Regions from separate parts of the Pseudomonas sp. GL_117 genome, predicted to be linked through region 2. Evidence: predicted binding sites of a transcription regulator. Region 2 holds the regulator's gene; each other region holds the start of a gene.

Region 1 (3,195 bases), 2.9 Mb from region 2:
GAGCATCGGCTCGAAGATTGCCGGTTGCTTGACGTTGCTGGCGGTTTCAGCCGCAGGCGCCGGTTTGCTCGCGCTGCTGTGCATGATGTACCAGGTGCCACCCACCGAGGCGCCAATGGCCAGGATCAGGCCCACGACAATCATCAGGATAAGCTTGAGCTTGCCTTTGCCTGCGGGTGGTTTTGCTGCGTCGTCGCTCTTCGCCATGCCAATAATCCGTCACTATTCGGGGATTCATAGATCTACGGAAAGGCAAGAGCAAGTGTTATGCCAGAGTTGTCTGGTAATTGGGCAGAGCCAGCACCACCAATCAAATGTGGGAGCGGGCTTGCTCGCGAATGCGGTGTGTCAGTGACAGATGTATTGACTGACACACCGCATTCGCGAGCAAGCCCGCTCCCACATTTTGTCCCGCGACAGGTTCAGGTCAGGCGTAGTAGTCGACGGCGCTGGAGCCGATGACGTTGGAGATCACAGGCGTCACTGCTTCAGCCACTTCGGCATGGGCAGTGCTGTCGCCACTGTCACCACGTCCGCTGCTACTGATGCCCCGCGCCTGATTCTGCTGTTGCTGCTGCTCCTGGCCACGGGACTGGTCCGACACGTTCACATCCACCTGCCCCATGCCCTGCTGGGCAAACATCTCACGCAAGCGCCCGGATTGGCTTTCCAGCGCCTCGCGCACCACCGCATGGCCGCTCATGAAGCTGACCTGGGCTTGCTGGTCCGCCGTCATATTGACTTTGATGTCCAGGCGCCCGAGTTCGGCCGGTTGCAGTTGGATCTCCGCCGACTTGAGGTTGGCGCTGGACAGGTACATCACGCGGTTGACCACTTCCTCGGTCCAGCCGCTCTGGTGCATGGCCAGCGGTGCGTTGATCACCGGCGGCAGGGCGTTTGCGGTTTTCGGCGTGGCGGCCTGGGTCAAGGCAGCCAGGCGATTGGCGAAGTCATCGACGCGGGTGTCGCTGCTGGCGCCCTTGAGGTCTTTGAGGCCGTCTTCGATCAGCCCGCCGAAGGCTTTGTCACCGCCCTGGTCAGTGCTGTCCTTGGCGGCTTGCTGGTCGACCATATTGGCCAGGCCGGCACTGAAATTCTGGGCGGCGGTCGGCTGGTCCAGGTCCGGCGGCGGCGCGCTTTTCTGGGGGGCCTGGCTACTGGCGGAGACGTGACCGCCCTGCTCCATCGCCAGGCGCACGGCCGGCATTGCGTCGAGAGGGTCGCTGGCGGGGTCGAACGCTGGTGCCTTGACCTCATCGGTCACGGCAAGCGGTGCTGCGGTCACGGGCTGGGCCTTTTCATCAACCACAGGCGCGACGGTTGCCGGAGCCACCGGCACTGGCACTGGCACGGCGACTGGCGTGACCGTCGCCACCAACGCCGGATCTACGACCGGGTCAACCACCGGCTGTTGCACCAGACTTGGGTCGGCGGGCTTGTCGTCATCACTCTTGCTGGCGCTGTCATCAGCCTTGGCCGGCGGGTTGGCAGGCAAAGGATTGCCGCTATCGGCAACTGCCGGTGTGCTGGCGGCAGGCTTGTCGCCGCCGGCCGCAGGCTTGGCGCTGCTGTCGGCAGACTTGTCACGGCTGGTTTTCGACGGGGTATCGTCGGCCTTTGCCACAGGTTTGGAACCCTGATTGGCGAACACCTGAGCAAAGCCGGCGCCCTTGTCACGCGGCTCCGCAGCCGCTGCCGGCGGGTTGGCGGCAGGCGCTTGAGGCTTGGCCGCAGGGGCAGCCTGAAGAAGCGAATTAGGGGCGACTGGCATAGGTAAAGGTCTCCACTGCATGAGGGTCGGGGATGCAGTATCTGGAGGTAGAGCAAGAGTCGGGCCAGGTTGCCGAGCGCAGCTGAAAAATGTGGGAGAGGGCCCGTTCCCACATTTGGATCTTCATATCTCTATCAGCACATCAGAGCTGGAAGCGCTGGCGCTCCGATTCGTACAGCGGGCGCACCAAGGCAAACTCATGATCAATCTGATCCACCAGAACCCCCAGGTCAGCGCCAGGCGCTTGCGCAGACTCAGCCTCCAGCCGCTGGCACAACTGCGCCAACCGCACCGCACCGAGGTTGCCGCTGCTGCCCTTGAAGCTATGGGCGATACGCCCCAGCGCCTTGGCGTCATCGCGCGCCTTGCGCAAGGCTTCGACGCGTTTTTGCGAATCATCGAGGAAGGTATCCAACAGCCTGGGGTACTCGCCCTCCATGACTTCCTGCAAACCCGACAGCACGTCGGGGTCCAGATGAATCTCAGCCACTTGTTCGCTCCTTGATCAAGAATCGGCGGATTATGCCTGAGCCGGCCATGAAAACTCCACGCAGACACTGCGCCCGCCATCGGACCAGCGCACATCGCCGCTCAATTGACGGACCAGATTCAAGCCGCGACCGGACAGCCGATCAACGTCCAGGGGCCGTGCCAACACTTGATCCACGTCAAACCCGGCGCCGCTGTCTTCGATGCGCAAGGACAGCTGCCCGCCGCCCAGCGTCGGCACCACCTGCACATGCACACGCACATAGCCACTACTGAGCTGCGCCAGCCGCTCGTTGCGCTGGCGGTAGTAGTCGGCAAAACCGTGCACGTCGCGCTTGAGCCGCGAGTCCAGGCCCAGCACGCCATGCTCCAGGGCGTTGGAGTACAACTCGGCCATCACGCTGTACAGCGCCCCGCTCTGCTCGCGCAGGCCATGGACCTCCAGCAGCAACTGCAACAGGTACGGCAAGGGGTTGTGACGCTTGAGGGTTTCGGCGCGGAACTCGAAACTCACCGACCAATCCAGCGGGCACGACTGGCCGCTATCGGTATACAGCGGCCCCGTCGCACGCAGGGATGGCCCATCTTGCAGGGTGATTTCCACCATGCTCACATCGTCGCGCGCCTCACCGCGAAACGCGGCCAAGGCCTGCTCGATCTCTTCAAACAGCCGGTCGGGCTCGCGATTGGCGGCGAATACCTGATGTAAACGTTCGACGCCAAACAGCTGATCAGCGGTGTCAGCCGTGTCGAGTACGCCGTCGGAGAGCAAAAACACCCGGTCACCCAGGGCCATCGGCCAGACTTCGGTGCTGTCGTCAAACGCCTCGGCCGACAACACGCCCAACGGCAAATGCCGTGGCTCCAGCGCCGTACGCTTGCCGCTGGCGACTTCATGGACATAACCTTCGGGCATGCCACCGTTCCACACCTCC
Region 2 (3,195 bases):
TGGATGTCAGCCACCAGCCAATGCACGGTCGTGCACGGGCCGGTATCGGCTATCTTCCGCAAGAAGCGTCGATCTTCCGCAAACTGTCGGTGGCCGACAACATCATGGCGATCCTCGAGACCCGCAAGGAACTCGACCGTGATGGCCGTCGCAAGGAGCTGGAAAGCCTGCTGCAGGAATTCCACATCAACCACATTCGCGACAACCTCGGCATGAGCCTGTCCGGCGGCGAGCGTCGTCGTGTGGAAATCGCCCGTGCCCTGGCCACTGCGCCGAAATTCATCCTGCTGGACGAACCGTTTGCCGGCGTCGACCCGATCTCGGTCGGCGACATCAAACAGATCATCCACCACCTGAAAGCCAAGGGCATCGGTGTATTGATCACCGACCACAACGTGCGTGAAACCCTCGACATCTGCGAAACCGCATATATCGTCAACGATGGCCAACTGATTGCCGAAGGCGACGCCGCCACGATCCTGGCCAACGAATTGGTGAAGGAAGTCTACCTGGGTCACGAGTTCCGCCTGTAAACACCGTGGTGTCACGGCCGCTGCCAAGATGCGCGGGAGTCAATGAAAACCTCCGGATTTTTATTGTTACCGTGCTCTAGGCAAAGCCCCCGACATCAGGCATATAATTTGCTTATGTTTGGCGCTCACGCGCCCTGTCGTGGATGGCGCATTGCGCCGGCGAATAAGGTGTTAAGCCCCTGCCATGAAACCATCGCTAGTCCTGAGAATGGGCCAGCAGCTGACGATGACACCGCAGCTGCAACAGGCCATCCGCCTGCTCCAATTGTCGACCTTGGACCTGCAACAGGAAATCCAGGAGGCTCTGGAGTCCAACCCGATGCTCGAACGCCAGGAAGAAGGCGACGACTTCGATAACGCAGACCCGCTGGCCGACAACATCGAGCAAAAACCCAATTCCGACGTGCAGGAACCTTCCTATCAGGAAACCGCCCCAACGGTGGATAACCTGGAAGAAGGTGAATGGAACGAACGCATTCCCAACGAACTTCCCGTGGACACCGCCTGGGAAGACGTCTACCAGACCAGCGCCAGCAGCCTGCCCAGCAACGACGATGATGAGTGGGACTTCACCACCCGCACCTCCGCCGGCGAAAGCCTGCAGAGCCATCTGTTGTGGCAATTGAACCTCGCGCCGATGTCGGACACCGATCGCCTGATCGCCGTGACCCTGATCGACTGCATCAACAACCAGGGCTACCTGGACGAGACGCTTGAGGAGATCCTCGAAGCGTTCGACCCGGAACTGGACATCGAACTGGACGAGATCGAAGCCGTCCTGCACCGGATCCAACAGTTCGAACCCGCCGGCATCGGCGCCCGCACCCTCAGCGAATGCCTGTTGCTGCAATTGCGCCAACTGCCTGCCAAGACGCCTTGGCTCATTGAAGCCCAGCGCTTGGTGACCGACTACATCGACCTGCTGGGTAGCCGCGACTACAGCCAGTTGATGCGCCGTATGAAACTCAAGGAAGACGACCTGCGCCAGGTCATCGAACTGGTACAGAGCCTCAATCCGCGCCCGGGCTCGCAGATCGAGTCCAGCGAAGCCGAATACGTGGTGCCTGACGTCATCGTGCGCAAGGACAACGAACGCTGGCTGGTGGAGTTGAACCAGGAGTCGGTGCCACGCCTGCGGGTCAACCCGCAATACGCCGGCTTTGTACGCCGCGCCGATACCAGCGCCGACAACACCTTCATGCGCAACCAGTTGCAGGAGGCCCGCTGGTTCATCAAGAGCCTGCAAAGCCGCAACGAAACCCTGATGAAAGTCGCCACCCAGATCGTCGAGCACCAGCGCGGCTTCCTGGAATATGGCGACGAAGCGATGAAACCGTTGGTGCTGCATGACATCGCCGAAGCAGTCGGCATGCACGAATCGACGATTTCACGGGTGACCACGCAGAAATTCATGCATACCCCACGGGGTATTTATGAGCTGAAATACTTTTTCTCCAGCCACGTCAGCACCTCCGAAGGCGGCGAATGCTCGTCCACGGCGATCCGCGCGATCATCAAAAAACTGGTTGCCGCGGAAAATCAGAAAAAGCCATTGAGTGACAGTAAGATCGCTGGTTTACTGGAGGCACAAGGCATTCAGGTCGCCCGTCGAACCGTCGCCAAGTACCGCGAGTCCCTCGGGATCGCGCCTTCCAGCGAGCGTAAGCGTTTGATGTGACGGGCGGGCCATAGCGTTCCAGTGGTGGGTATTCCTGCCCACCGCTTTATGCACTGGCAACGAAGGAGAAGCTGTATGCAAGTCAACATCAGTGGACACCAACTGGAAGTGACCGAACCGCTGCGCGCCTATATCGGCGAAAAACTCAAAAGAATTGAGGGGCATTTCGACAAGATCACCAACGTGCAAGTCATCATGACTGTCGAAAAGCTGAAGCAGAAAATCGAAGCCACCTTGCGTATACCCGGCGGGGAAGTAGTCGCCAATGCCGAGCATTCAGATATGTATGCCGCCATTGACGACCTGACCGACAAGCTGGATCGCCAAATCAAAAAGCATAAGGAAAAGCAGCAGAGCCTCCTCCAGGGCACAGGCCGCTAACACTCCCCACCCATGATTCGACTTGAAACCATCCTGACCCCCGGCCGTTCCCTCGTGAACGCGCCGGGTGGCAGTAAAAAGAAAGCCCTTGAGCAAATTGCCAACCTGATCAGCCGCGAAGTGCCTGACCTGGAGATGCAAGATGTCTACGAGGCTCTGATTGCCCGTGAAAAACTCGGCTCCACCGGTTTTGGCAACGGCATCGCCATTCCCCACTGCCGCCTCAAAAGTTGTGAGGCACCTGTCAGCGCCCTGCTGCACCTGGACGCTCCCATCGATTTCGACGCCATCGACGGCGCCCCGGTCGACCTGCTGTTTGTTCTGCTGGTCCCGCAAGCCGCCACCGATGCGCACCTGGAACTGCTCCGGCAGATCGCCAGCATGCTCGACCGCAAGGAAGTACGCGACAAACTGCGCAGTGCCAGCAGCAATGAGGCGCTGTATCAGGTAGTCCTGGATGAACAGAACGGGCAGTAATCATGCGTTTGATCATCGTCAGCGGCCGTTCCGGCTCGGGTAAAAGCACCGCCCTCAACGTACTTGAGGACAGTGGTTTCTACTGCATCGACAACCTGCCCGCCGGCCTGCTGCCAGAGCTCGCGG
Region 3 (3,195 bases), 2.7 Mb from region 2:
AGCGATAGCCCCTGCCATAGATCGTCTTGATAAAGCCCTTGTCGCCCTTCAAGTGCTTGCGCAGCGAGTAGATGCAACGCGTCAGTGATTCCTCGGCCACCTCGCCACGAGGCCAGGCCAGCTCCAGCAAACGATCCTTGGTCATCAGCGTGCCGGCCGAGGCCAGCAGCAACCGCAGGACCTGCCCCTCTTTGGGCGGCAACTGAATGTCCACCTCCCCGCTGGTCAAACGGCCATCGCCATGCAAGGTCCAGCGGGCAAAGACGAGGGGCGCCGTCGATTCATCAATCACGACAGCCATACGTACCTCTGCATCCAACTACTGACATTGAATTCCCTATTTTCCTGTACCGACCACCCGCCAACCGCATGACTATAAAAAACCGTCCTACACCTCGCGCTAGGACAAAACCCATTCATCCCGCGATTTTCGGAAGCGTGCCTTAGGACAATTCCTTGCGCGGCCCTACCGACCTAGCCACTCCTGGTAGATCTCATGCAGCTCAATCCCTAACCGATCCTCCAACTGCACCAGCTCGCCCAACGCCATTAAATGGCCGTTAACCCGAACTTCGACGCAGCGGGTGATGCCCGGTGCCAAGGGCAGCACCTTGCCCACGTCGAACGCCGCCAGGCGCTTGCGACTGATCAGTTGCTCCTGCAGAAGTATTTCCAGGTGCATGGGAAAACGCCTATTCAGTGAGAGATTTCGCGACCCGGCCGCATAAATGCACGTTGCACACGCTTGGACTGCTCGGCACTCAGCAGCGGTGGCACAGCATTGTCGGCCTGCCACAACGCGGCATCATCCGGCGGTTTGAAGACATCCAACTCCGCCACCCACTTCTTGATCAGTGTCACCTGGGCGGGCTTGCCCTTGATCAGCAAGCTGTTGGTATCGGGGTAGGCAATCAGCGCAAGACGGGCGTCAGCCGGCGCGCCCTTGCGCTCCTTGGCGAGGCGGGCCTCGATCAGCGAAACCATCCCCGGCACCGTAATCGTGTTTGCGCCCGCCCCGTAACTGCGATCCGCCACGTCACGGTTGAACACCTGCACCACACCAAACGCCGCTGCGGGCTCGGCTGGTTTGCGGTCCATCAGTTGTGCCAGGCGCAGTACCCGGTCCACATAGCTTGGCGGGCCCGACACATAGAACGTACGCGCTCCGCTTGCACGCAGCGGATAACGCGATTCGTCAAGCCCGGCACGCCCCATCAGGCTGCGCAGCCGAGCGACGGAAATGTAGCGGAGCGCCACCGCCGAGCTGCGCGCTTCACCAGCGTCATAGAGGTACACCACGCGCCCGTGGCTGTACCAGATCAACCCTTCGCGCTCGGCCAGCAGTTCCAGAACCTGTTGCGGGGTCTCGAAATCGAATACGCCACTGACCTGCCGGCGAGCGGCTTGAGGACTGACCACCACCGGCAAACCCAGGGGCACGGAAAGCGCGGTAAAAAACCTGCGCAGGCTTTGATCCTGCGCCAGATAGAGCTCACCCCGGGCAAACGAGGAGCCCAGCAACAACGCAACGCACAACAACCAGTTGCACAGCCGGTGGCGGGTCATGCTTGCACGGGGATCAGTCTGCACCTTGGGGTTTCCTGGGCGGCCGGGCGTAAAGAAACGGCCATACTGAAAGGCACTCAGCTTTCAATCTTGACGGAAAGCTGACGGCAAGTGACCTCCACCGCCCCGTGGCATGTGCATTGCTTTGCACTGTGCATCAGAGCGCGCGCCAACGAAGGCGCAGGCTTACGGACAAAGGCGTCGTTACCTTGCAAGGGCCTCTACCGCCACCCGAGGGAACGACGCTTTTTTTTGAGAGAAAAGGCAGGTGTTGATGAACGAACCGGCAGACTACAGCCCGACCCGCAATGCGCTGGCCTGGGTCAATGGCAGTGACGCCCCGGAAAGAAGCAGCCTGGACCTCGGCTTCATGGCCTTGAGCGATTGCGCCTCGCTGGTCGTCGCCGCCACCCAGGGCTTCGCCCAACCTTATGGCCTGACACTCAACCTCAAGCGCCAGGCGTCCTGGGCCAACCTGCGCGACAAACTGGTCAGCGGTGAACTCGACGCCGCCCACAGCCTGTATGGGCTGATCTACGCGGTGCACCTGGGCATCGGCGGCGTTGCGCCGACCGACATGGCGGTGCTGATGGGCCTGAACCAGAACGGCCAGAGCATCAACCTGTCCCACGGCCTGCAACAGCAAGGAGTGGTCACTCCTGAGGCGCTGGATCGCCACGTGCACCAAAGCCGCACAAAACTGACCTTTGCCCAGACGTTTCCCACAGGCACCCACGCCATGTGGCTGTATTACTGGCTGGCGAGCCAGGGCATTCATCCGCTACGGGATGTCGATAGCGTTGTAGTCCCTCCGCCGCAAATGGTCGCGCATCTGCAAGCCGGGCGTATCGACGGTTTCTGTGTCGGCGAACCCTGGTCCGCCAGCGCGGTGAAGCAGAACCAGGGCTTTACGATGGCGACTACCCAGGCGATCTGGCCGGATCATCCGGAAAAAGTCCTTGGCTGCACCCAGGCGTTCGTCGACCAATACCCCAACACCGCTCGCGTACTGGTGATGGCGATCCTCGAAGCCAGCCGCTTCATTGAACAAAGCCAGGAAAACCGCCGATCCACCGCGCAATTGCTCAGCGCCCGCGACTACCTTGACGCGCCGCTCGACTGCATCGAACCGCGCCTGCTCGGCACCTACGACGACGGCCTCGGCAACCACTGGCAAGACCCCCATGCCCTGCGTTTTTTTGCCGAAGGCGCGGTAAACCTGCCGTATCTCTCCGACGGCATGTGGTTCATGACTCAATTCCGTCGCTGGGGCCTGTTGCGCGACGACCCGGACTATCTGGATGTTGCCCGCCAGGTCCAGCAACTAGCGCTCTATCGCGACGCCGCCAGCGCCGTTGGCCTCAGCACGACAGCCGCGGACATGCGCAGCAGCCAACTGATCGACGGCAAGATCTGGGACGGCCGTGACCCCGCCGCCTACGCGCGCAGTTTCCGCCTGCACGCAATGACCGATCCCACAAGCCGCCAGGCCTTGCGCTGACAGGAAGAACGATATGCTGCGAATCCTGTTGATCAACGACACCCCGCGTAAGGTCGGCCGACTCAAGGCCGCGCTGATCGAGGCCGGTTTCGAGGTGATCGATGAGTCAGGCCTGACCATCGACCTGC

Evidence for each region. The regulator sigma-54, encoded in region 2, starts transcription at its own class of promoters, with help from an activator protein. The targets are predictions, from matches to a motif close to ANTGGCATNNANNTTGCTNT.
Region 1: a site for sigma-54 is predicted at 1,821-1,840, ahead of AC3ISR_RS19805 (flagellar hook-length control protein FliK). Genes of this name have one in related genera too.
Region 3: a site for sigma-54 is predicted at 1,694-1,713, ahead of AC3ISR_RS20660 (CmpA/NrtA family ABC transporter substrate-binding protein). Genes of this name have one in related genera too.

What each region holds. Positions count from the first base shown of each region.
Region 1 covers NZ_CM174418.1:4,371,591-4,374,785, forward strand. Annotated here, with positions in the region: gene fliL (flagellar basal body-associated protein FliL) at 1-207, opposite strand, end outside; gene AC3ISR_RS19805 (flagellar hook-length control protein FliK) at 428-1,771, opposite strand; gene AC3ISR_RS19810 (Hpt domain-containing protein) at 1,914-2,261, opposite strand; gene AC3ISR_RS19815 (SpoIIE family protein phosphatase) at 2,292-3,195, opposite strand, start outside.
Region 2 covers NZ_CM174418.1:1,028,767-1,031,961, reverse strand. Annotated here, with positions in the region: gene lptB (LPS export ABC transporter ATP-binding protein) at 1-533, shown strand, start outside; gene AC3ISR_RS04490 (RNA polymerase factor sigma-54) at 718-2,211, shown strand; gene hpf (ribosome hibernation-promoting factor, HPF/YfiA family) at 2,287-2,592, shown strand; gene ptsN (PTS IIA-like nitrogen regulatory protein PtsN) at 2,605-3,069, shown strand; gene rapZ (RNase adapter RapZ) at 3,072-3,195, shown strand, end outside.
Region 3 covers NZ_CM174418.1:4,563,075-4,566,269, forward strand. Annotated here, with positions in the region: gene AC3ISR_RS20645 (winged helix-turn-helix domain-containing protein) at 1-301, opposite strand, end outside; gene AC3ISR_RS20650 (FliM/FliN family flagellar motor switch protein) at 467-682, opposite strand; gene AC3ISR_RS20655 (secretin N-terminal domain-containing protein) at 697-1,590, opposite strand; gene AC3ISR_RS20660 (CmpA/NrtA family ABC transporter substrate-binding protein) at 1,841-3,067, shown strand; gene AC3ISR_RS20665 (ANTAR domain-containing response regulator) at 3,081-3,195, shown strand, end outside.